DNA from 2 places in the Streptomyces sp. NPDC088733 genome. Region 1 is predicted to be linked to the other one. Evidence: riboswitches for the same ligand, from Rfam matches in the RefSeq annotation. Region 1 holds a riboswitch; the other holds the start of a gene.

Region 1 (11,634 bases):
CCAGCCGATTGTGCTCCTGCGGGAAGTGGGAGGCGACCGCTACCTGCCCATCTGGATCGGGCCGGGGGAGGCCACCGCCATCGCTTTCGCGCAGCAGGGCATGACGCCCGCGCGGCCGCTGACCCATGATCTTTTCAAGGACGTGCTCGAGGCCGTCGGCCAGAGGCTGACCGAGGTCCGGATCACCGACCTGCGCGAGGGCGTGTTCTACGCCGAGCTGGTGTTCGCCAGCGGCGTGGAGGTGAGCGCCCGTCCCTCCGATGCCATAGCGCTCGCCCTGCGGACCGGAACCCCCATCTACGGGAGCGACGGTGTGCTGGACGACGCCGGCATCGCCATCCCCGACGAGCAGGAGGACGAGGTCGAGAAGTTCCGCGAGTTCCTCGATCAGATCTCGCCCGAGGACTTCGGGACCAGCAGTCAGTGAGGTCCGGCGCGGACCATTCGACGAGCCTTACCCCCTGAACGGATACGGGAAACCACTCCAGGGGTTGATATCACTCGGCGTGCCGAGCGTGGCGATCGTTGACGCACCCGGAGTGACTGCCTACCGTCGAGATGGAAAGTCCCGATGGCACGTGCGCGTGCCCTCAGGGGTGCGAAGGGACGGGAGGTCGGCGTGAGAAGCACCGGCGACGGTATGGCCGCTGGCGGCCCGTACCCGATGCGCGCGGCCCTGGCCCGCAACGCGGCCGTGGCCTCCGGCGGGGGCGCGGGCGAAGTCTCCGGCCAGGAGCCGGAAGGGGCGGGGGAGAGCGTCGGCTACCGCGGGCCCACGGCCTGCGCGGCGACCGGGATCACCTACCGCCAGCTGGACTACTGGGCCCGTACGGGACTGGTGGAGCCCAGCATCCGTCCGGCCTACGGCTCGGGCACCCAGCGGCTGTACAGCTTCAAGGACGTCGTCGTCCTCAAGATCGTCAAGCGGCTGCTCGACACGGGGGTCTCCCTGCAGAACATCCGCACCGCGGTGCAGCACCTGCGGTCCACCGGCCCCGCGGAGCTGGCCCGGATGACCCTGATGAGCGACGGCGCCACCGTCTACGAGTGCACGTCGCCGGACGAGGTCGTGGACCTGCTCCAGGGCGGCCAGGGCATCTTCGGGATCGCGGTGGGCGTGGTGTGGCGGGACGTGGAGAGCGGGCTGTCGCAGCTGCACGGCGAGCGGGTCGACACCGGCGAGACGCTGGTCGGCCACAACCCCGGTGACGAACTCGCCCGGCGTCGCAACCGCGCGGTCTGACCCGTGTGCCGCCGGGGCGGACCGGCGGACGACTCCCACAGCACCGACAGCCGCCGTACGCCCGTACGGCGGCTGTCGGTGCCGTAGGGCACCATCGGTGACGTGAGAAGCGCGCCGACCATCCTCCATCTGGACATGGACGCGTTCTTCGCTGCCGTCGAGCAGGCCGCGAAGCCGAGTCTGCGGGGGAAGCCGGTCATCGTCGGGGGGCTGGGCCCGCGGGGCGTGGTGGCGACGGCCTCGTACGAGGCCCGGGTGCACGGGGTGCATTCGGCGATGGCGATGGCGCACGCGCGCCGGCTCTGCCCGAACGCGGCGTACCTCGTGCCGCGCTTCGGTGTGTACCGGCAGGTCAGCGATGTCGTCATGGAGATCTTGGCCCGGCTGTCACCGCTGGTGGAGCCGCTGAGCCTGGACGAGGCGTTCGTGGACCTGGAGGCGGGCGGCATCGCGGAGGAGCCGAGGCGCGTGGGGGAGCGGCTGCGAGGCGACATCAGGGCGGCCACGGGGCTCACGGGCTCGGTCGGGCTGGCCGGGTCCAAGCTGCTCGCCAAGATCGCCTCGGAGCAGGCCAAGCCGGACGGCATGGTCGTCATCGAGCCCGGCACCGAGCGCGAGCTGCTGGCGCCCATGCAGGTGCGCACGCTGCCGGGCGTGGGTCCCGCCACGGCCGAGCACCTGCGGAGGGGCGGCATCACCACGGTCGGGGACGTCGTGGAGGCGGGCGAGGCCGAGCTGGTGCGCCTGCTGGGCAGGGCGCACGGCGCGCATGTGCACGGCATGGCCCTGGGGGTGGACGAACGGCCCGTGGTCCCCGACCGCGAGCACAAGTCGATCTCCGTCGAGGACACCTTCGACGTCGATCTCACCGACCGCGTCCGGATGCGGCTGGAGGTGGACCGGCTCGCCGACCGCTGCGTGCGGCGGCTGCGCGAGGCCGGGCGCTCCGGCCGCACCGTGGTGCTGAAGGTGCGCCGGTACGACTTCACGACGCTCACCCGGTCCGAGACGCTCCGCGCGCCGACCGACGACCCCGTCGTCGTGCGGGAGACGGCGGAGCGGCTGCTGGAGGCCGTCGACATCACGGGCGGCGTGCGGCTGCTGGGTGTGGGTGTGGCCGGGCTGGCGGATTTCACGCAGGAGGACCTGTTCGCCCAGGCGGCCGAGCGCGCGGAGGAGGTCCCCGACGACGAGGGCGCCGCCCGGGCGGACGCGGACGAGGAACCGCCCGCCGGTGCCGCTCGGGTGCCGTCCGCCGCGGAACGGCGCTGGATGCCCGGTCAGGACGTCCGGCACGCGGAGTACGGCGCGGGCTGGGTGCAGGGCAGCGGTGTCGGCCGGGTCACCGTGCGCTTCGAGGAGCCCAAGTCGGCCGTGCCGGGGCGGGTGCGCACCTTCGCGGTGACGGACCCGGATCTGGAGCCGTCCGAGGCGCTGCCGCTGGTGTTATCCGGGTGAGCCGGGGGCCGAGGGTCAGCTGTCGCCGGCGAGCTTGCCGAAGTCCCGGTCGGGCGGCGGCTCGTCGCCCGGCCCGGTGACGGCGCCCGGGCCGGACATCCCGTAGTGGTGGTAGAGCTGGAGCTCCTGCTCCGGGGAGAGATGCCGGCCCACCCCGAAGTCCGGGGCGTCCTTGATCAGCGACTTGTCGAACGGGACGCGCAGCCCGTCCTCGCCGAATTCGCTCGGTTCCAGCGGGACGAAGGCGTCGCGGCTGAAGATCCCGGTGCGCACCGCGGCCCATTCGGGTTCGCCGGTGGCGTCGTCGAGGTACACCTCGTCGACCGTTCCGATCTTCATTCCGTTGCGGTCGAAGGCCCTGCGCCCGATCAGGCTCCGCGGATCGATACCGGTCTGCACGGTCCCTCCAACTGGTCGCGAATACTCCTATTTAGGCACGAAAGGTGTCCGCTGTCACATGACCGTTCAACGAACGCCGCTGGTAGGCTGACAGTGGCTGGCGACCCCATGCGGGAGAGTCCTGGCGGTGCGAAGCACCGGCCGCCGGGCGCCGAAGGAGCAAACCCTCCCCGGAATCTCTCAGGCATCCGTACCGCATGGGTGAGGTCACTCTGGAAAGCAGGAAGGGAAGCCCGTCCGTGGCGGGCCCGTTCCTCACCGACGGTGAAAGCCGTCCTGCTCGCGCGGGACGGTGAAACTCTCAGGTTCAGATGACAGAGGGGGAGGCCGAGTCGCGCCAGACCAGGAGGCCTCCGCAGATGACCGCCCACCGCACCCCTCTCACCGAGCTGGAGCGCGGCATCCCGTTCGAGCAGCGCCACATCGGACCCGATGCCGCCGCGCAGGCCAAGATGCTCGCGCACGTCGGCTACGGTTCGCTGGACGAGCTCACCGCCGCAGCCGTGCCGGACACCATCAAGAGCGCCGAGGCCCTGGGCCTGCCGACCGCCCGCACCGAGCCCGAGGTGCTGTCCGAGCTGCGCTCGCTCGCGGACCGCAACCAGGTGCTGCGGCCCATGATCGGCCTGGGGTACCACGGCACCTTCACCCCGCCGGTCATCCTGCGCAACGTCATGGAGAACCCCGCCTGGTACACGGCGTACACGCCCTACCAGCCCGAGATCTCCCAGGGCCGCCTCGAGGCCCTCCTCAACTTCCAGACGGTCGTCGCGGACCTGACCGGTCTGCCCACCTCCGGCGCCTCGCTGCTCGACGAGGGCACCGCGGCCGCCGAGGCGATGGCGCTGGCCCGCCGCGTCGGCAAGGTCAAGCAGGGTGTCTTCCTCATCGACGCCGAGACCTTCCCGCAGACCGTCGCCGTGATCGAGACCCGCGCCGAGCCCACCGGCGTCGAGGTCGTCGTCGCCGACCTCACCGACGGCATCCCCGCCGGGATCGCCGAGCGCGGCGTCTTCGGCGTGCTGCTGCAGTACCCGGGCGCCTCCGGTGCCGTGCGCGACCTGAAGCCCGTCATCGAGCAGGCCCACGGGCTCGGCGCGATCGTCACCGTCGCCGCCGACCTGCTCGCCCTGACGCTGCTCACCTCCCCGGGCGAGCTGGGCGCGGACATCGCGGTCGGCACCACGCAGCGCTTCGGCGTGCCGATGGGCTTCGGCGGTCCGCACGCCGGCTACATGGCCGTCCGCGAGGCGCACGCCCGCAGCCTGCCCGGCCGCCTGGTCGGCGTCTCCGTCGACGCCGACGGCGACAAGGCGTACCGCCTGGCGCTGCAGACCCGCGAGCAGCACATCCGCCGCGAGAAGGCCACCAGCAACATCTGCACCGCACAGGTGCTGCTCGCCGTCATGGCCGGCATGTACGCGGTCTACCACGGCCCCGAGGGCCTGGCGCAGATCGCCCGCCGCACCCACCGCTACGCCGCCGTCCTCGCCGGGGGCCTGCGCGCCGGCGGCGTCGAGGTGACCACGGACGCCTTCTTCGACACCGTCACCGCCCGCGTGCCCGGCCGGGCCGCCGAGGTCGTGGCCGCCGCCCGCGAGGCCGGGGTCAACCTGCGCCAGGTCGGCGCCGACCTGGTCGGCATCGCCTGCGACGAGACCACCGGCCGCGCCGACCTCGCCGCCGTGTGGGGCGCCTTCGGTGTCAGCGGGGACCACGCCGACATCGAGGCCCTGGACGCGGCCACCGAGGACGCGCTGCCCGCCGGCCTGGCCCGCGAGGTGGACTACCTGACGCACCCGGTCTTCCACCAGCACCGCTCGGAAACCGCGATGCTGCGCTACCTGCGCCGCCTCGCCGACCGCGACTACGCGCTGGACCGCGGCATGATCCCGCTCGGTTCCTGCACGATGAAGCTCAACGCGACCACCGAGATGGAGCCGGTCACCTGGCCCGAGTTCGGCCAGCTGCACCCCTTCGCGCCCGCCGAGCAGGCCGAGGGCTACCTCACCCTCATCCGCGAGCTGGAGGACCGTCTCGCCGAGGTCACCGGCTACGACAAGGTGAGCCTCCAGCCCAACGCCGGTTCGCAGGGCGAGCTGGCCGGTCTGCTCGCCGTCCGCGCGTACCACCGTGCCAACGGCGACACCCAGCGCACGGTCTGCCTCATCCCGTCCTCCGCGCACGGCACGAACGCCGCCAGCGCGGTGATGGCCGGCATGAAGGTCGTCGTGGTGAAGACCGCCGGTGACGGCGAGGTCGACGTCGAGGACCTGCGGGCCAAGATCGAGCAGTACCGCGACGAACTCGCCGTGCTCATGGTGACGTACCCGTCCACGCACGGTGTCTTCGAGGAGCACATCGGCGAGATCTGCGGCGCGGTGCACGACGCCGGCGGCCAGGTCTACGTCGACGGCGCCAACCTCAACGCCCTGGTGGGCCTGGCCAAGCCCGGTCACTTCGGCGGCGACGTCTCGCACCTGAACCTGCACAAGACCTTCTGCATCCCGCACGGCGGCGGCGGCCCGGGCGTCGGTCCGGTCGCGGTCCGCGCGCACCTCGCGCCGTACCTGCCGAACCACCCGCTGCAGCCCGAGGCGGGCCCGGAGACGGGCGTGGGCCCGATCTCGGCGGCCCCGTGGGGTTCGGCCGGCATCCTGCCGATCTCGTGGGCGTACGTGCGCCTGATGGGCGGCGAGGGCCTCAAGCGCGCCACCCAGGTCGCGGTGCTCGGCGCCAACTACATCGCCAAGCGCCTGGAGCCGCACTTCCCGGTGCTCTACACCGGTCCCGGCGGGCTGGTCGCCCACGAGTGCATCATCGACCTGCGTGAACTGACCAAGGAGACGGGTGTCACCGTCGACGACGTCGCCAAGCGCCTGATCGACTACGGCTTCCACGCGCCGACGATGTCGTTCCCGGTCGCCGGGACGCTGATGATCGAGCCGACGGAGAGCGAGAACCTCGCGGAGCTGGACCGCTTCTGCGACACGATGATCGCCATCCGCGCGGAGATCGACCGGGTCGGCTCGGGGGCGTGGCCCAAGGACGACAACCCGCTGCGCAACGCGCCGCACACGGCGGCCGCGCTGGGCGGGGAGTGGAAGCACTCCTACACGCGCGAGGAGGCGGTGTTCCCGGCCGGCGTGTCGGCCGCGGACAAGTACTGGCCGCCGGTGCGCCGGATCGACGGCGCCTTCGGCGACCGCAACCTGGTCTGCTCCTGCCCGCCGCTGGACGAGTACGACGCGTAGTGCGACCGGGCCCGGAGACCGGGCCGGGGACTCACAAGGGTCGGCCCCGCTGTTCGCCGGCGGGGTCGGCCCTTTTCTTGCACTTCACGCCGTTCGTGTGCCTGCGGTGCTGCGGCGCCGCGGTGCCGCGGTTCATCGGGGTTATGCGGCGGTGACGACGTGCTCGCTGCCGAGCGGGCGGTGCGGGGCGATGATCTGGCCGTCGGGGAGCAGTTCACCGGTGTCCTCGAAGAGCAGGACGCCGTTGCACAGCAGGCTCCACCCCTGCTCGGGGTGGCTGGCGACGATGTGCGCGGCCTCCCGGTCGGAGTTGGCGGCGGACGGACAATGCGGCTGGTGCGGGCACATGGACGATGTCTTTCGCTGCGAGTGGTGTGAAACACGGCTTGATTGGGTAGGAACCTCAGTCATGGCCGTTCCCCCGTTCGTCGGTCGGTCCCAGTGTTGCTCTACTGACGGTTTTCCGCAGGGATTTCGCGCGAGCTGTGCTCGATAGTTGGTGACGCTTTCACTCTGGCGGGCGGTTGCCGGGACAATGCAACGCCTCCGTGACCGGCCGGTCACGGAGGCGTACGAGCACCGCCCCTGAGGGGAACGTCAAGCGGTCGTGCCGAGCAGCGGCGGGGGCGCCAGCCGCAGGGTGAGCACGGGCACCAGGTCGGAGAGCCGGTGCACGCGGTGCGCCGCGATTCCCGGAGGCGCCGGCGCGAGGGGGATCAGCAGGTCCGAAGCGGCCGGCTGGGCCGTTCCGGCGTCGGCGCCGGTGTCGCCGTGCAGCCACAGGGTCAGCATGTACAGGCCCGGCACCGAGAGCAGGTGCGGCTGGTAGGACGCGGTCAGGGCGTCCGCCTGGAGGAGCGCCCGCTCGGTCGAGGCCAGGTACGGCCCTTCGCAGAAGTGCGAGAACGCCCATCCGTCCGGCGTGTGGACGGTCTCTCCGGCTGCGACCACCCGCCCGCGGCTCTCCTGCGGCGGGACCGCCGCGTCGTTGCGTTCCCCGGCGTGGATGTGGAAGCGCCAGCCGGTCAGCCGCGCCCGCGGCAGCCCGTCGGGTCCGGCGATCACGGGGTCGAGCACGTGCAGCGGCAGCGGGTGCTCGGCGGTGAGCAGCCCGGTCGCGGTGCGCAGTGAGGGCGTGCGGGCCTCGCGGACGGCGGTGGGCGAGCTGAGTGCGGCGAGAACGCTCCGCAGAGCGGGAGCGGGGGCTGGAGCTACCTGCAGCGGCATGGTGGGCGGCCTCTCATGGGGAGACACGGGGTGCTCAGTGGGTGCTAACAGCGTTGTCAGCGATGAAACGGCAGGCCAGGGCAGGCCCAGCACATGGGGCGCCGGTGGGTGGCGGCGTGCGGAATCAGCGGGGGCATGCGGATCCCTTTCCCGTGGCCGGAGCGTCGCGGGCGCGCGGCGGATCGCGGAGGCTCTGCCTGTGAACAGAGGATATACGAGGTGTGTTCTGGCAGTGTTTCACCTAGCCGCCGGCGATATTGAGCGCAAGGCGGAACCAGGACATCCTGGGTGGCCGGAACATCCCTATTCGAACCGGCTCCCCGGCCGGCGAACTGCGCCTTTTCCGCCACCACGGATGGCCGAATCTCGTCGGCGTTTTTCACGAGGGCGCCGCCGATGGCAAATGAATGATGTGCCATGCCACCGGAATGTGCCGGAAGACGGTGCTCCTGCCAGCTTACCGGGTCGTGTGCGTCACAGGGGGCGTTATCGATCTCATCGCTGGGCATGCTGTGATCACGGCCCACGCGAGAAGGGACCTTCGATGGGGGAAAAGGTCGCGGCCACGGGGTTCGACCTCTCCGACCGCCAGCGCTACCGCAGGAAGCTGAAGCAGTGCCTCCTGGGACTGGAGCGGCTGCTGGAGGAGAAACGTTTCGACCGTCCCCGGAATCTCATGGGTCTGGAGATCGAACTCAATCTCACGGACCGCGACGGCCTGCCGCGCATGATGAACGAGGAGGTGCTGGAGCGCATCGCGAGCCGTGATTTCCAGACGGAGCTCGCGCAGTTCAACATCGAAGTGAACATCGCTCCGCACCGGCTTTCCGGACGTGTCCTGGACCGCCTCGCCGAAGAGTTGCGCATGGCACTGGGATATGCCGACAGAAAGGCCCGGGAGGTCGGCGCGCAGATCGTGATGGTGGGAATCCTGCCCACGCTCGGAGCGCAGGACCTGGTGGGTGCGAATCTTTCCCGCGTCGACCGCTACACCCTGCTCAACGACCGCATCCTGGCGGCCCGCGGTGAGGACATCACCCTCGACATCGCCGGCGTGGAACGCCTGACCAGCACGTCGGGCTCCATCGCGCCCGAGGCCGCGTGCACCTCGATGCAGATGCACCTGCAGGTCACCCCGGCACGCTTCGCCGCCGTGTGGAACGCCGCGCAGGTGGTCGCCGGGCCGCAGGTCGCGCTCGGCGCCAACTCACCGTTCCTGTTCGGCCGGGAGCTGTGGCGGGAGACCCGCCCGACGCTCTTCCAGCAGGCGACGGACACCCGCCCCGAGGAGCACCGCGCCCAGGGCGTACGCCCGTTGACCTGGTTCGGCGAGCGCTGGATCGACTCCGCCTACGACCTGTTCGCCGAGAACGTGCGCTACTTCCCGTCCCTGCTGCCGATCTGCGAGGACGAGGACCCGCTGCACGTCCTGGACGAGGGCGGGGTGCCGCAGTTGAAGGAACTCACCCTGCACAACGGCACGATCTACCGCTGGAACCGCCCGGTCTACGCGGTCGTCGACGGCGTCCCCCACCTGCGGGTGGAGAACCGGGTGATGCCCGCCGGGCCCACGGTCGCCGACGTCGTCGCCAACACCGCCTTCTACTACGGCCTCGTGCGGGCGCTGGCGGAGGCGTCCCGCCCGGTCTGGACGCGCCTGCCGTTCGCGGCCGCGGCGGCCAACTTCGACGAGGCCTGCCGCCACGGCATCGAGGCCGTGCTGCGCTGGCCCCGGTCCTCGCGCGGCAGCGGGACGATCGAAGTGCCCGTCGTGGAACTCGTGCTGGAGGAGCTGCTGCCGATGGCCGCCGCCGGCCTGGACGGCTGGGGCATCGACCCGGTCGACCGGGACCGCTACCTGGGGATCATCGAGGGCCGCTGCCGCAAGCGGACGAACGGCGCCGAGTGGCAGGCCGCGGTCTTCCACCGCGAGCTGGACCGCGGGCTCGACCGGCAGCGCGCGCTGGCCGCGATGACCGTGCGCTACTGCGAGCTGATGCAGGACGGGGCGCCCGTCCACGAGTGGCCCGTGGAGCCCTGAGCCGGGCCCGCGCGCCGTCCGCCGGGCCGATGAGGCAGGATGGCGCGCGTGGAGGCCTCGGAGAACGGCAGGACGATCGACGCGGGCGGCGCGGGGACCGGCGACGCCCGCGCACTGGAGCCGCGCACGCTGCGCAGTGAGACCTTGCTGGTGCTCGCGCTGTCGCTCGGCGCCAGCGCGCTCTCGGCGCTCATCAGCTTCATCGGTTCCGTCACCAAGCCCGGCGGGCTGAAGGACCAGGCCGCGACGCTGGTGGGCACGCACGCCCCGGGGCGTCCCTGGCTGGACCTGGCCTGGCAGCTGTTCGGGATCGCCACCGCGCTGGTCCCCGTCGCGCTCGTCGCGCATCTGCTGGCGCGCGAGGGCACCGGCATGCCGGTGATCGGCTTCGACCTGCGGCGCCCGCGCTCGGACGTACTGCGCGGAGCGGTGGTGGCCGCCGTGATCGGCGGTACGGGGCTGCTGTTCTACCTGGGGGCGCGGGCCTCGGGGGCCAACCTCACCGTGGTGCCCGAGTCCCTGCCGGACGTGTGGTGGAAGATCCCGGTCCTCATCGCCTCCGCGATCCAGAACGCCGTGCTCGAAGAAGTGATCGTCGTCGGCTATCTGCTGCGCCGGCTGGGCCAGTTGGGCTGGACGCCGATAGGGGCGCTGGTGGCGAGCAGTGTGCTGCGCGGCTCCTACCACCTGTACCAGGGCATCGGCGGACTGCTCGGCAACATGGCGATGGGCGTCGTCTTCGTGCTGCTCTACCGCCGCTGGGGGCGGGTGGGCCCGCTGGTGGCGGCCCACTCGCTCATCGACATCGTGGCGTTCGTCGGGTACGCGGTGCTGGCGGGCAAGGTGGGCTGGCTGCCCACCGCGTGAGCGCGCGCCGGGTCAGGGGAGCGCGTGCAGCGCTCCGTCGACCACCGTCACCGCCCGGCCGGTGAGCAGCACCCGGTCCGCCCGGAGCACCGTCCGCACCAGGCCGCCGCGGGCGGAGGCCTGCAGTCCGGTCAGTTCGCCGCGGCCCAGCCGCGCCGCCCAGAAGGGGGCGAGGGCGGTGTGCGCGCTGCCCGTCACCGGGTCCTCGGGGATGCCGAGGGCGGGGAAGAAGCACCGCGAGACGAAGTCGTACTCCGCCGTCGCGGACTCGGCCCGCGCCGTGACGATCAGGCCCCGCTCCGACGGCAGCGCGGCCACCTTCGCCATGTCGGGGGCGAGTGCCCGTACCGTCTTCTCGTCGGCCACCTCGACCATCAGGTCGCCCACGTCCTCACCGGTTCCGTGGGCCGACAGCACGTCGGCGCCGATCGCCGGGGCGACGCCGGCGGGCACCTCGACGGGTGTCAGCGGAGCGGCCGGGAAGTCCATCGTGATCGTGCCGTCCGCGCGCGTGCTTGTCGTCAGCACCCCGCAGCGGGCACTGAACCGCACGGTGCCGGTGGCGGCGCCACTGGAGTGCAGGGCGTGGGCCGTGGCCAGTGTGGCGTGCCCGCACATGTTCACCTCCGCCGCCGGGGTGAACCAGCGCAGCGCCCAGTCCGCGTCGGCGGCGCCGGGCGTGGGGTGCGCGAAGGCGGTCTCGGAGAGGTTGAGCTCCGCGGCGACGGACTGGAGCCACTCGTCCGGGGGGAAGGCGTCGGCGTCGGGCAGCAGCAGCACGCCCGCGGGATTGCCCCCGAAGGGGAGGTCGGTGAAGGCGTCGACGATTCGAATCCGCATGCACATGAGCCTAGGCCGGGTGTGAAGCCGCAGGCCAGGGCCAATCCGGCGGTCGTGGACCCGGGGACTGGCGGGGTCTCAGACGAAGAAGGCGTTCACGCCGTCGACGTCGGACAGGAAGCTCTCGATGCGGGCCACCTTGCCGTCCCGCAGCGCCAGGACCGTCGCCACGTGCTCGTCGAGCACGGAGTCGTCGCGGCGGGCGGTGTTGTGCAGGGACAGGGCCACATTGTCCCGGCTCACCAGGATGTGGAGCAGTTCGAAGCGCAGGCCGTACCCGGCGATGCGGCGGGCGAGCCCGGCGA
Region 2 (11,634 bases), on a different contig from region 1:
CCACTCCATCGCGTGGGCGGCCGTGTTGCCCTCCGCGCGCAGCTGCCGGGCGGTGGCCGAGGCGCGGCGGCGGACCTTGAGGCCGCCGGGGAGGATGCCCTCGCGGGTCATGCCCGCGGCGACGCACTCCTTCATGACGCCCCAGATCTCCAGCAGCCCGGCCCGGATCTCCGCCTCGGAGCGCCAGGCCTTCTCGTTCTCCAGCATCAGGCCGGAGATGGACAGACCGGTCTCCTGGGTGAGGCGCAGCAGCTCGTCGCCGGTGCGGAAGGGGTACTTCAGCACGGTGTCGTCGAGCTTGATGCGGTCCTCGCCCACCGCGTCCTCGTCGACGACGAAGCCGCCGCCCACCGAGTAGTAGGTCTTCTCCAGCACGGGCGCACCGGACTCGTCGTAGGCGAAGAGCGTCATGCCGTTGGCGTGGTACGGCAGGGAGCGGCGCCGGTGCAGGACGAGGTCGTTGTCGGCGGAGAAGGGGATGTCGTGGGCGCCGAGCAGGTTGATGCGGCCGCTGCTGCGGATGAGCTCGACACGCTCGTCGGCGGTCTCCACGTCGACGGTGCGGGGGGACTCGCCCTCGAGGCCGAGCAGGACCGCCTTGGGGGTGCCGTGGCCGTGCCCGGTGGCGCCGAGGGACCCGAAGAGCTCGGCGCGCACGGAGGCGACACCGACGAGCAGTCCGTCGTTCTTCAGGCGCTGGGCGAACATCCGGGCGGCCCGCATCGGGCCCACGGTGTGCGAGCTGGAGGGGCCTATGCCGATCGAGAAGAGGTCGAAGACGGAGATGGCCACGGTGAAGGACTCCTCGGGTTCACGGACCCCGTTGTCCGTGGGTGGCCGGCGGGATCGCCGCCGGGTGGTGCGGATGGCGTGCACGGGTGTGGCGCGCAAGGTCCAGTGTGCGGGACCGCCCGCCCGGGCGGTCCCGCACACGGGGTGACGGCCGTTACTTCAGGCCGGGGTACAGCGGGTGCTTCCCGGCGAGCGCGGCGACCCGGGCGCCGAGCGCCTTGGCGGTCTCCGCGTCGAATCCGGGCTTGAGGGCCTCGGCGATGACGTCGGCGACCTCGCGGAAGTCGTCGGTGCCGAAGCCGCGGGTGGCCAGCGCGGGCGTGCCGATGCGCAGACCGGAGGTGACCATCGGCGGGCGCGGGTCGTTCGGGACGGCGTTGCGGTTGACCGTGATGCCGATCTCGTGGAGCCGGTCCTCGGCCTGCTGCCCGTCCAGCTCGCTGTCGCGCAGGTCGACCAGGACCAGGTGCACGTCCGTGCCGCCGGACAGGACCGAGACGCCGGCCTCGGCGAGGTCGGACCGCGTCAGCCGCTCGGCGAGGAGCTTCGCGCCCTCCAGGGTGCGGACCTGGCGGTCCTTGAAGTCCTCGCTCGCCGCGACCTTGAAGGCCACCGCCTTCGCCGCGATGACGTGCTCCAGCGGGCCGCCCTGCTGGCCCGGGAAGACCGCCGAGTTGATCTTCTTGGCGAGTTCGGCCGTGCTCAGGATGACGCCGCCGCGCGGGCCGCCCAGGGTCTTGTGCGTGGTCGTGGTGACGACGTGCGCGTGCGGTACGGGGGAGGGGTGGAGCCCCGCCGCGACCAGGCCGGCGAAGTGCGCCATGTCGACCATGAGGTAGGCGCCGACCTCGTCGGCGATCCGCCGGAAGGCCGCGAAGTCCAGCTGGCGCGGGTACGCGGACCAGCCGGCGATGATCAGCTTCGGCCGGGACTCCTTGGCCAGCCGCTCGACCTCGGCCATGTCGACCTGGCCGGTCTCGGCGTCCACGTGGTAGGCGACCACGTTGTAGAGCTTGCCGGAGAAGTTGATCTTCATGCCGTGGGTCAGGTGCCCGCCGTGGGCGAGGTTCAGGCCCAGGATCGTGTCGCCGGGGTTCAGCAGCGCGAACATCGCGGCCGCGTTGGCCTGCGCGCCCGAGTGCGGCTGGACGTTGGCGTGCTCGGCGCCGAACAGCGCCTTGACCCGGTCGATGGCGAGCTGCTCGACGACGTCGACGTGCTCGCAGCCGCCGTAGTAGCGGCGGCCGGGGTAGCCCTCGGCGTACTTGTTGGTGAGCACCGAGCCCTGGGCCTGGAGCACCGCGACCGGAGCGAAGTTCTCCGAGGCGATCATCTCCAGGGTGGACTGCTGGCGGTGCAGTTCGGCGTCGACGGCGGCGGCGACGTCGGGGTCGAGCTCGTGCAGGGAGCTGTTGAGAAGCGACATCTGGGGGGTCATCCGTCCGGAGGTCGGGGTGGGCAGGTCGGGGCGGCGGGGCGCCGCGGCGGCGTCAGCTGCCGGTGAAGGCGGTGTACTCGTCCGCCGAGAGCAGGTCGGCGGGCTCCTCGGACACCTTCACCTTGAACAGCCAGCCGCCCTCGAAGGAGGCCGAGTTCACCAGGGAGGGGTCGTTGACGACGTCCTCGTTGACCTCGGTGACCTCACCGGAGACGGGGGAGTACAGGTCGCTGACCGACTTGGTGGACTCCAGCTCGCCGCAGGTCTCGCCCGCGGACACCGAGTCGCCGACCGCCGGGAGCTGGACGTAGACGACGTCGCCGAGGGCGTTCGCCGCGTGCTCGGTGATGCCCACCGAGGACACGCCGTCCGCGTCCGCGGCCGACAGCCACTCGTGCTCCTTGCTGTAACGCAGCTGCTGGGGGTTGCTCATGACGTGATTCTCCTGGATGACGGGATGTGCTGGTGAACGGCTGTCTTGACAGGTGGGACGGCTGTGCCCGGGGTACGGACGGGGCCTCAGCGCTGCCGCTTGTAGAACGGCAGGGCCACCACCTCGTACGGCTCATGCGTACCGCGGATGTCCACGCCCACACCGGAGGTGCCCGGCGCGGCGTGCGCGGCGTCCACGTAGGCCATGGCGATCGGCTTGCCCAGGGTCGGGGACGGGGCGCCCGAGGTGACCTCGCCGATCACGGCACCGCCGGCCACCACCGGGTAGCCCGCGCGCGGGACCCGGCGGCCCTCGGCGACCAGGCCCACCAGCGTGCGCGGCGGTTCGGCCGCGGCGCGCTCCGCGGCGGCGGCCAGCGCCTGCCGGCCCACGAAGTCACCGGGCTTGTCGAACTTCACGACCCGGCCGAGGCCGGCGTCGAACGGCGTGAGGGCGGTGGTCAGTTCGTTCCCGTACAGCGGCATGCCCGCCTCCAGGCGCAGCGTGTCCCGGCAGGACAGGCCGCACGGCACCAGGCCGGCGTCCGCCCCCGCGTCGGTGAGCGCCTGCCACAGCTTCTCGGCGTCGGCCGGGTCGACGAACAGCTCGAAGCCGTCCTCGCCGGTGTACCCCGTCCGGGCGATCAGCGCCGGGACGCCGGCGACCGTGCCGGGCAGTCCGGCGTAGTACTTCAGCCCGTCGAGGTCCGCGTCGGTCAGCGACTTCAGGATGCCGGGGGACTGCGGCCCCTGGACGGCGATCAGCGCGTACGCGTCGCGGTCGTCGCGCACGGCCGCGTCGAAGCCGGCCGCCCGCTCGGTCACGGCGTCCAGGACCACCTGCGCGTTGGAGGCGTTGGCGACGACCATGTACTCCTGGTCGCCGAGGCGGTAGACGATCAGGTCGTCCAGGATGCCGCCGTCGGGGGCGCAGATCATCGTGTAGCGCGCGCGGCCGACCGCCAGCGCGGAGATGTGGCCGACCAGCGCGAAGTCCAGCGCCTCGCCCGCGGCGGGGCCGGTGACCGTGATCTCGCCCATGTGGGAGAGGTCGAACAGACCGGCCCTGGTCCGTACGGCGGTGTGCTCGTCGCGCTCGCTGGCGTACCGCAGCGGCATGTCCCAGCCCGCGAAGTCGGTCATGGTGGCACCGAGGGACCGGTGCAGGGCGTCCAGCGCGGTACGGCGGGGTTCACTCATCGGGCGGGCTCCCAAGGACATGGAAAACAGGTCGGACGATGACAGGAAGGGGGCTTGCCCTCCCCATCTGTCATCGGAACCTGAGAGGTTCACCTGGACCCTCCGCGCGGAGGAGCCCCGGTTTGCACCTTGGGTGGGGCGGCCGCCCCCGACCGGGAGGGCTCGCCCGCTTTTCAGATGTGCCTCGGACGCGCGGTATCTGTGCCTGAGAGATTCAAGGGAGGACTTGCTCCTTCGGCGCCCCGCCCGCCACGGCGGGAGCGGGGAACTCTCCCGCGCGGCCTCGAACGGCCGATATGTGATTGAGGCCGCCATCATTGCACGGCCGCTCCGCCTTGTCGCGGTCGTGTCCCCGATGTCCCGGTCGGGTCCCGATCGTGTCGTCACCGCGTCGCTTCCCTGGGTAGGTGCATACCGAGGATTTACCATTTCTTGAAAGTCTCACCGGGAGGGCGACTGTGCGGTGGCAGAGTGCGTACGCGACGGCCGGGGCACCGGCCGCTTCCCCTCCGGCGGCCCTGCGGCCGGCGGTCCCTCCCCGCGGCGCGGTCCGCGCCGCACGCTCGGTGCGCCCGCGCAGGCTGGTCGACCTGCGCGCGGGGCGCACCCGGGTGCGGCGGCTGCGCTACCCCGCCGGCGACGTGCTGATCGTCTCGGGGCTCCCCGGCGGCGGCAAGAGCACGCTGATGCGCCGCGTGTCCGGTGACACCGTGCTGATCGACTCCCAGGACGTCCGTGAACGCTGGCAGGCCCGCATGCCGCGGCTGCTGCCGTACGCCGTCTACCGCCCCCTGGTGCGGCTGGCGCACTACCTGGGGCTGTGGCGGGCGCTGCGCTCCGGGGCCGGTGTCGCCCTGCACGACTGCGGCACCCTGCCGTGGGTGCGCGCCTGGGTCGGACGGGAGGCCCGGCGCCGCGGCCGGGGGATGCACCTGGTGCTGCTCGACGTGCCCGTGGAGGCCGCCCGTGACGGGCAGCGGGAGCGGGGGCGGGGGGTGTCGGCGTACGCCATGGCCCGGCACCAGCGGGCCTCGCGGCTGCTGCTGCGCGCGGCCGAGGAGGGCCGGCTGCCGGCCGCGTGCACCTCGGCGGTGCTGCTGGACCGCGAAGCGGCCCGGCAGCTCGAGGCCATCGACTTCGACGGCTGAGCGGCCGGGCCGCCACGGTACTGCGGTGACCGGGCGCCACCTGCCTTGCCGGCGGACTACTGGACCGGCGCGGCGGCCTCGGGCGCCACGGGCACGCCCGGGGCCTGCGGGTCCTGCGCCGACTCGTCCTCCAGCGGCAGCGGGACGGGAAGGGGAAGCGGAAGGAGGCCGGTCAGCAGCTTCGGCACGGACAGCAGCAGCGCCTGCAGGTCGGCGACGACGGTGGCCACACCGGCGGTCACCGCCGCGAGGTTCTTGTCCACGACGGCCTTCACCAGCGTGGCGACGTCGTCCACCAGCTTCTTGAGCTGGGCCTGGATGTCGGACACGGCGTCGGCCGCGCGCTCGCTGCCGTCGGCGGGGTCGGCCGGAAGCTGTGCGGCCGGGTCGGCGGGGACGGAGGAGTCCTCGGCCGACGGGTCCGCCGAGGCGACCGCCTGGTCGACGACCGTGGACAGCTGCCGGGTCGCCTCCTCCAGGCCCTGGCGGAGCTCGTCGAGCTTCGCGGAGTCGGGACCCTGGGCCTGGGCCTCCTGCGTGAGCTTCGCGCCGATCGACAGCGTGTCACCCAGCTTGGCGATGAGGTCGGCACGGCCGGAATCCGCCGCGTCGGCGGCAGGCGCCAGGTGAACGGCCGTGATCCGGACCGGGGCGTGGGCACTCGCGACACCGCCGGTGAGGCCCATCGTCAGCGAGCCGCAGACGGCGGCGGCTATGAGGGCGGAGGTGGTCCTGGTGATGCGCATATTGAGGAATCTCCCAAGTGAGGGTTTTGTCCTTGCCTGCCCCACCTTGTGAGAAGTCGTGACCCCTCGCAACCGGACGGTCGCCCGGTGTGACGGTTCCGGGCCCGGAGGGGTCCGCGGCGCCCGCCTGCGGATAGGGTTTTGGCAGAGGGCACCACGACCGGTTATTGCGAGGCGAGACGCAGTGAACATCCCTGGGCAGCGGATACCCGACGGATTCGCCCCGGCGTTCGCCGGCGAGCAGGCCGCCGGTACCTGGCCCGCCAATGAACTCGAGGAAGTCCTCTCCGCCGCCCTCGGCGATCCCGGTGCGACCGCCCGGGTCCTGGAGGTGCTCGGCCGCTCGGAGTTGTGGATCCCGCTGCCGGCCGGCGGCAGCCAGGCCAGCGCCGATCTGGACCTGCCCACCATCGAACTCGGCGGCGGCGCCTTCGTCCCGGTGTTCAGTTCCGAGCAGCAGTTCCTGCACGCCGCGCGGGGCATGGACTTCGCCGTCGCCCCGGCCCGCGAGTTCGCGCGCGGACTGCCGCCGCAGGTCGGCATCGCGGTCAACCCCGGTGGCGCGGTGGGGATTCCGCTGCCGCCCCCCGCCGTCATGGAACTGTGCCGCACGGCCCGCGAGCCCGGCACGCCGACCGGCGCCCGGGTGCGGCTGTGGGAGCCCTCGCCGGACGAGGAGCCGGTGGAGTTCCTGGCCGCCGCCGCGGGCGAGTTCGCCGTCACCCCGGTCGTGCTCAGCGCGCGCCGCGCCCTGGCCAGCGTCGAGGGGGACCCGGCCGTGCTCTTCATCGGCGTCGAACTCGACCGCTGGCAGGAGGAGGACCGGGCCGCGGCGATGACCGCGCTCGGCACGGCGCTCGGCGCCGTCCCGGTGCCGTGGCCGGTCAATCTCGTACTGCTCGACGTCGCACAGGACCCCGTGGGGGACTGGATGGTCGAACGCGTGCGACCCTTCTTTGTCGGTGCCGGCGCATAACCTGGGTCCGGCAGGCGAAGCAGCAGACGACGCAGAGGCGGAAGGGCGGGTCACGTGAGCGCGGGCGCGGGAGGGGACGGCGGGCTGGAGCAGGCGCTGCGGCAGGTGACGCCCGGTGGGTTCGACGCGTACGAGACGCTGCTGCGCGCGCTCGCCGACGGCGAGGTGTGGATGCTGCTGTGGCAGGGCACCCCGGGCGGCACGGACGCGCAGTACGGCAACATGGAGGTGGGCGGCCTCGGTTACGCCCCCTGTGTGACGTCCTCGCGCGAACTGGCCGCCAGCGGCTGGACCCGGGCCCACGAGGTGGTGTCCGGACGGGAGGTCGCCGCCTCCCTCTTCCCGGACCGCTGGGGCCTGTGGCTCAACCCGCACGCGCCCGGCGGCGGGGTCGGCGTCCCCTGGCTCGACCTGCGCCGGATCGGTCTCGGGCTGGACCAGGCCCCCGCCGGACCGCTGCGGATCGCCGAACCCGCGCTCCAGATCCCGCAGTACTACGCCCTGTTGTCGCAGCAGGCCCACCGCACCCCCTCGGTGCGCTCCCTGCGGCGCGCCTGGGTCCAGCCGGTCCTGGGCGAGCCGTATCTCGCGATCGGCGTCGACCTCTACGACGCGGGCCCCCAGTCCGCGGAGACGGTGCGCCAGATGATGCAGTCCGCCCTTCCCGCGGTGCCCCAGGGGCTGCCCGTCGCCGCGGTGGCCCTCGCCGACGAGTACGACCCCGTGGGCATGTGGATGCGGTCCGCCGCACAGCCCTTCTACGACCGTGACGCGCACGCGGGCGGCGGGGGCGCCGGCGCCGTCCACGGGGGCTGGGCGCCGCAGCGCTACTGAGGGCCCAGGAGGCGGCCGAGGGGTCTGCCCCGGCCGCCCCCGGGATCCGTCCTCCCGGGTCCGTCAGAGCACCGCGGGGATCAGTCCGAGCGGAGGGCTGCCCAGCTCCAGCAGGGACGTGTGGAACCGCTGGAGCGTGAAGTCCTGCCCCCACTCCTGCCGGGCCCGCTCCCGCAGCCGCATGATCTCCAACTTGCCCCAGGTGTACCGCCCGTAGGCCGCGTCGAAGGTGCCCCTGCGGGCCTCGGAGGCCGCGCCCGCGCGTGCCAGGTGGGCGTCGCGCATGAACCGCGCGGTGGCCTCCTCCGGCGTCATCGCCCCCGTGTGCAGCCCGATGGCGCAGGCGAGCCGGGTGACGCGGACGAGCGCCTCCAGGGCGACGCCGATCGCGAAGCGCGGGTCGCGGGAGCGGAAGCCCTCCTCCAGGCAGACCTCCTCCACGTAGTGGGCCCAGCCCTCGCAGAAGGAGAGCGAGTGCAGCACCCGCCGGACCTGGGTGGGTGCGTGCCGCAGTGCCCGGCCGTGGGCGAAGTGCCCCGGTGCGACCTCGTGCACGGTGATCGCGGGCAGGCTGGTGCGGCTGAAGACCGACAGCCACTCCTCGCGCTCCTCCTCCGGCCACTCCGGCTCCGGCGGGGTGACGTGGTACCAGGAGGCGCTGTCGGCCTCCTCGGGGGCCGCCCAGGTCATCATCGCCATCGACCAGCGCCGCGACGGCGGCGCGGGACCCACCAGGCAGTCCCCGTCGAGCCACGGCACGAGCCGCCGGCGCCGGGTGAACTCGATGACCTCCTCGGTGAGCCGGGCGGCCTCGGGGATCACCCCCTCCGCGCCGGGGTGGTCGGCGAGCAGCCGCGGGATCAGCTCGTCGACGGTGTGCCCGGGGTCGAGCCGCCGGCAGGACTCGGTCAGCAGCTCGGTGAGCCGGTCGCGTTCCCGTTCGGCCTCCTCGGCGAGCGCGGACAGGTCGACCGGCAGGCCTTCCTGACTGCCCATCAGCAGAGCGAGGGCGTCGCCGCCGAGCCGCGGGTCGGGGTCGCCGGTCTCGGCGGCGCGGGCGATGTGGTCCACCAGCCGGCGGTGCGCGGCGAGCGCGGGACCGGCCTCGGGCTCCTCGTCCGGGTCCAGCCCGGCGGCCAGCCCGCGAACCGCCCCCAGGAGTGCCCCGGCGACGGGCGCACTCACCCGGTCGAGGGACGCGACGGCCGCGTCCACGGCGTCCGGCCACTGCGCCAGGTGCCGTCTGCGGGCCTCGGCGAGCTCCTCACGCGGGGCGTACTCCCGGTCGTAGGGGGTCAGTTCGAGGTTCGACAGATGCGGATAGGGGTCGCGCCGGTGCAGCTCCAGCTCGCCGTACTGGACCCTGAGGGTGTCCTCGAAGACCGAAAGGTGCCGTTCGTCGTGCGGGTCCTCCAGGGCCGCCTCGCGGCGCCGCGAGGCGGCCAGTGCTGACAGGCCGCGGCGCACGCCGTCCGGGGACAGATCCTGCACCTGACCGTCGTACTCGTGCAGTCCCGCCATCTCCCTGACGACGGGAACCATGAGGTCGCACACCGCGCGCAGCCGATCATTCATGGCCCCGAAGGTAGCGAGTCGAGAGCACTCCCGGCGATCTGTCAACGCGCGTAACACTGCGGTAATAACAGGCGAAGGGTCACCACATCACGGTTGCGCATACATTCACCGCCAGGTCTGGTGTGTGATCGCGACCAGCATCCAGACTCACCCGCCAGGGGGTTCCACAACCCCCGCATTCACTTTGTCACAGCACCTCGGCATCACCAGCACCAACGATGAGTAAAGCCGCTACAGCGGCGGGCGCGCGCCGGTAACCCGCCGGCGAGAGGGGTCAGTTTCACCATGACCGCACCGATAGAGACCACCGCTTCACAGACCGAGGCACCGCCGGAGGCTGTGCTGAGCGGGGCCACCCGGAGTCAGATCGAGGGACGTTCCCTCGGCCAGATCGCCTGGATGCGCTTCAAGCGTGACAAGGTGGCCGTGGCCGGCGGCATCGTTGTGATCCTCCTGGTGCTGCTGGCGGTCCTTGCCAAGCCCATCGAGATGGTCTTCCATCTCGACCCCAACGCGTTCCACCAGGACCTGGTCGATGCCGAACTGCTGTCCCCCAAGGGCGGCTGGGGCGGTATGAGCTGGTCCCACCCGCTGGGTGTGGACCCGCAGTTCGGCCGCGACATCCTGGCCCGCATCATCGAGGGCTCCTGGATCTCGCTCCTGGTCGCCACCGGGGCGACGATCCTCTCCAACGTGATCGGCACCGTGCTCGGCATCGTCGCCGGCTACTACGGCGGCTGGGTCGACAGCCTGATCAGCCGGATGATGGACATCTTCCTGGCGTTCCCGCTCCTGCTCTTCGCGATCTCCATCTCGGCCTCGCTGCAGGACGGCGCCTTCGGCCTGAACGGGCTGCCGCTGCGGATCTGCGTACTGATCTTCGTCATCGGCTTCTTCAACTGGCCGTACATGGGACGTATCGTCCGCGGCCAGACCCTGAGCCTGCGGGAGCGCGAGTTCGTGGACGCGTCCCGCAGCCTCGGCGCCCGTGGGCCGTTCATCCTCTTCCGGGAACTGCTGCCCAACCTGGTGGCGCCGATCCTCGTCTACTCGACGCTGCTGATCCCGACCAACATCCTCTTCGAGGCGGCGCTCAGCTTCCTCGGGGTCGGCATCGCCCCGCCGCAGGCTTCCTGGGGCAACATGCTGACCAGTGCCGTCGACGTGTTCCAGGCGGACCCGCAGTACATGTTCGTGCCGGGCCTGGCCATCTTCATCACCGTCTTGGCGTTCAACCTGCTGGGCGACGGGCTGCGTGACGCCCTCGACCCCCGCAGCAAGTGACTCGGCGCGCGGTCAACGTGCTCCGCAGTGCAGCAACATCACCGAATGAGGGGGCTTACCTCGGCATGAACAGCAGAAAAGCAACAGCCATAGTGGCGCTTGCCACGGCTATGGCCCTGGGCGCGTCCGCGTGCAGCAGCGGCACCAAGAGCGGCGGCTCCGGCGGCGGCGGCAGCAAGGCGAGCGCCGCCAAGGACGCGGCCCTGACCTCGATCGTCAACAAGTCGGACAAGAAGGGGGGTACGGTCACGATGGAGGACTCCGACGTGCCGGACTCCCTGGACCCGGGCAACACGTACTACGGCTGGGTGCAGAACTTCTCCCGTCTGTACGCCCGCACTCTGCTGACGTTCAAGCCCGCCGCGGGCAAGGAGGGTCTGGAGCTCGTCCCGGACCTGGCGACCGGCCTCGGCAAGGCGTCCGCGGACGCCAAGACCTGGACCTACACCCTGCGTGACGGTGTCAAGTTCGAGGACGGCACCCCGGTCACGTCCAAGGACGTCAAGTACGCGATCGAGCGCAGCAACTTCGCGCCCGAGGTCATGGCCAACGGCCCGACGTACTTCAAGGCCTACCTCGACGGTGGCGACAAGTACCAGGGTCCGTACAAGGACAAGTCCCCCGAGGGCCTGAAGTCCATCGAGACCCCGGACGACAAGACCATCGTCTTCCACCTGAGCAAGCCCTTCGCGGACTTCGACTACCTCGCGACGTTCTCGCAGACGGCCCCCGTGCCGGCGGCGAAGGACACGGGCGCGACGTACGTCCAGCACATCGTGTCGACCGGCCCGTACAAGTTCTCCTCGTACACCGAGGGTTCGGGTGCCACGCTGGTACGCAACCCGCAGTGGGACAAGTCCACGGACCAGATCCGCACCGCGCTGCCGGACAAGTTCGTGCTGAAGCTGAAGGTCAACCCGCTCACCATCGACAACAACCTGCTGGCGGACAACAGCACGGTCGACGGTGCCGGCGCCGGTGTGCAGCCGCAGACCCAGCCGAAGATCCTCACCAGCCCGAAGAACCTGAAGAACAGCGACAACTCCATCGCCGGTGCGACCTCGTACATGGCGATGAACGTCAACGTCGCGCCGTTCAACAACGCCGACTGCCGCAAGGCCGTCCAGTGGGCGCTCGACAAGGCCTCGGTCCAGGCGGCCGCGGGTGGTGGCGTCAAGGGCGACATCGCCTCCACGCTGATCCCGCCGT

Evidence for each region. Region 1 has a riboswitch for glycine ahead of gcvP (aminomethyl-transferring glycine dehydrogenase). Riboswitches for the same ligand answer to the same signal wherever they lie in the genome.
Region 2: linked by a shared signal. The riboswitch ahead of gcvT (glycine cleavage system aminomethyltransferase GcvT) and the one ahead of gcvP (aminomethyl-transferring glycine dehydrogenase) in region 1 are both predicted to bind glycine.

Annotation. Positions count from the first base shown of each region.
Region 1 covers NZ_JBIVLH010000027.1:7,691-19,324, forward strand. The annotation lists gene ACIP64_RS34215 (bifunctional nuclease family protein) at 1-427, shown strand, start outside; gene ACIP64_RS34220 (MerR family transcriptional regulator) at 572-1,243, shown strand; partial or broken gene ACIP64_RS34225 (DNA polymerase IV) at 1,346-2,807, shown strand; gene ACIP64_RS34230 (PRC-barrel domain-containing protein) at 2,717-3,100, opposite strand; glycine riboswitch at 3,202-3,306, shown strand; gene gcvP (aminomethyl-transferring glycine dehydrogenase) at 3,460-6,354, shown strand; gene ACIP64_RS34240 (DUF5999 family protein) at 6,496-6,702, opposite strand; gene ACIP64_RS34245 (hypothetical protein) at 6,952-7,581, opposite strand; gene ACIP64_RS34250 (glutamate--cysteine ligase) at 8,126-9,622, shown strand; gene ACIP64_RS34255 (CPBP family intramembrane glutamic endopeptidase) at 9,662-10,489, shown strand; gene ACIP64_RS34260 (PhzF family phenazine biosynthesis protein) at 10,502-11,329, opposite strand; gene ACIP64_RS34265 (nuclear transport factor 2 family protein) at 11,408-11,634, opposite strand, start outside.
Region 2 covers NZ_JBIVLH010000001.1:33,848-45,481, reverse strand. The annotation lists gene ACIP64_RS00180 (L-serine ammonia-lyase) at 1-792, opposite strand, end outside; gene glyA (serine hydroxymethyltransferase) at 947-2,218, opposite strand; gene gcvH (glycine cleavage system protein GcvH) at 2,283-2,663, opposite strand; gene gcvT (glycine cleavage system aminomethyltransferase GcvT) at 2,750-3,862, opposite strand; glycine riboswitch at 4,046-4,148, opposite strand; gene ACIP64_RS00160 (AAA family ATPase) at 4,321-5,010, shown strand; gene ACIP64_RS00155 (hypothetical protein) at 5,067-5,756, opposite strand; gene ACIP64_RS00150 (enhanced serine sensitivity protein SseB) at 5,962-6,732, shown strand; gene ACIP64_RS00145 (enhanced serine sensitivity protein SseB C-terminal domain-containing protein) at 6,787-7,566, shown strand; gene ACIP64_RS00140 (DUF885 family protein) at 7,630-9,141, opposite strand; gene ACIP64_RS00135 (ABC transporter permease) at 9,427-10,425, shown strand; gene ACIP64_RS00130 (ABC transporter substrate-binding protein) at 10,491-11,634, shown strand, end outside.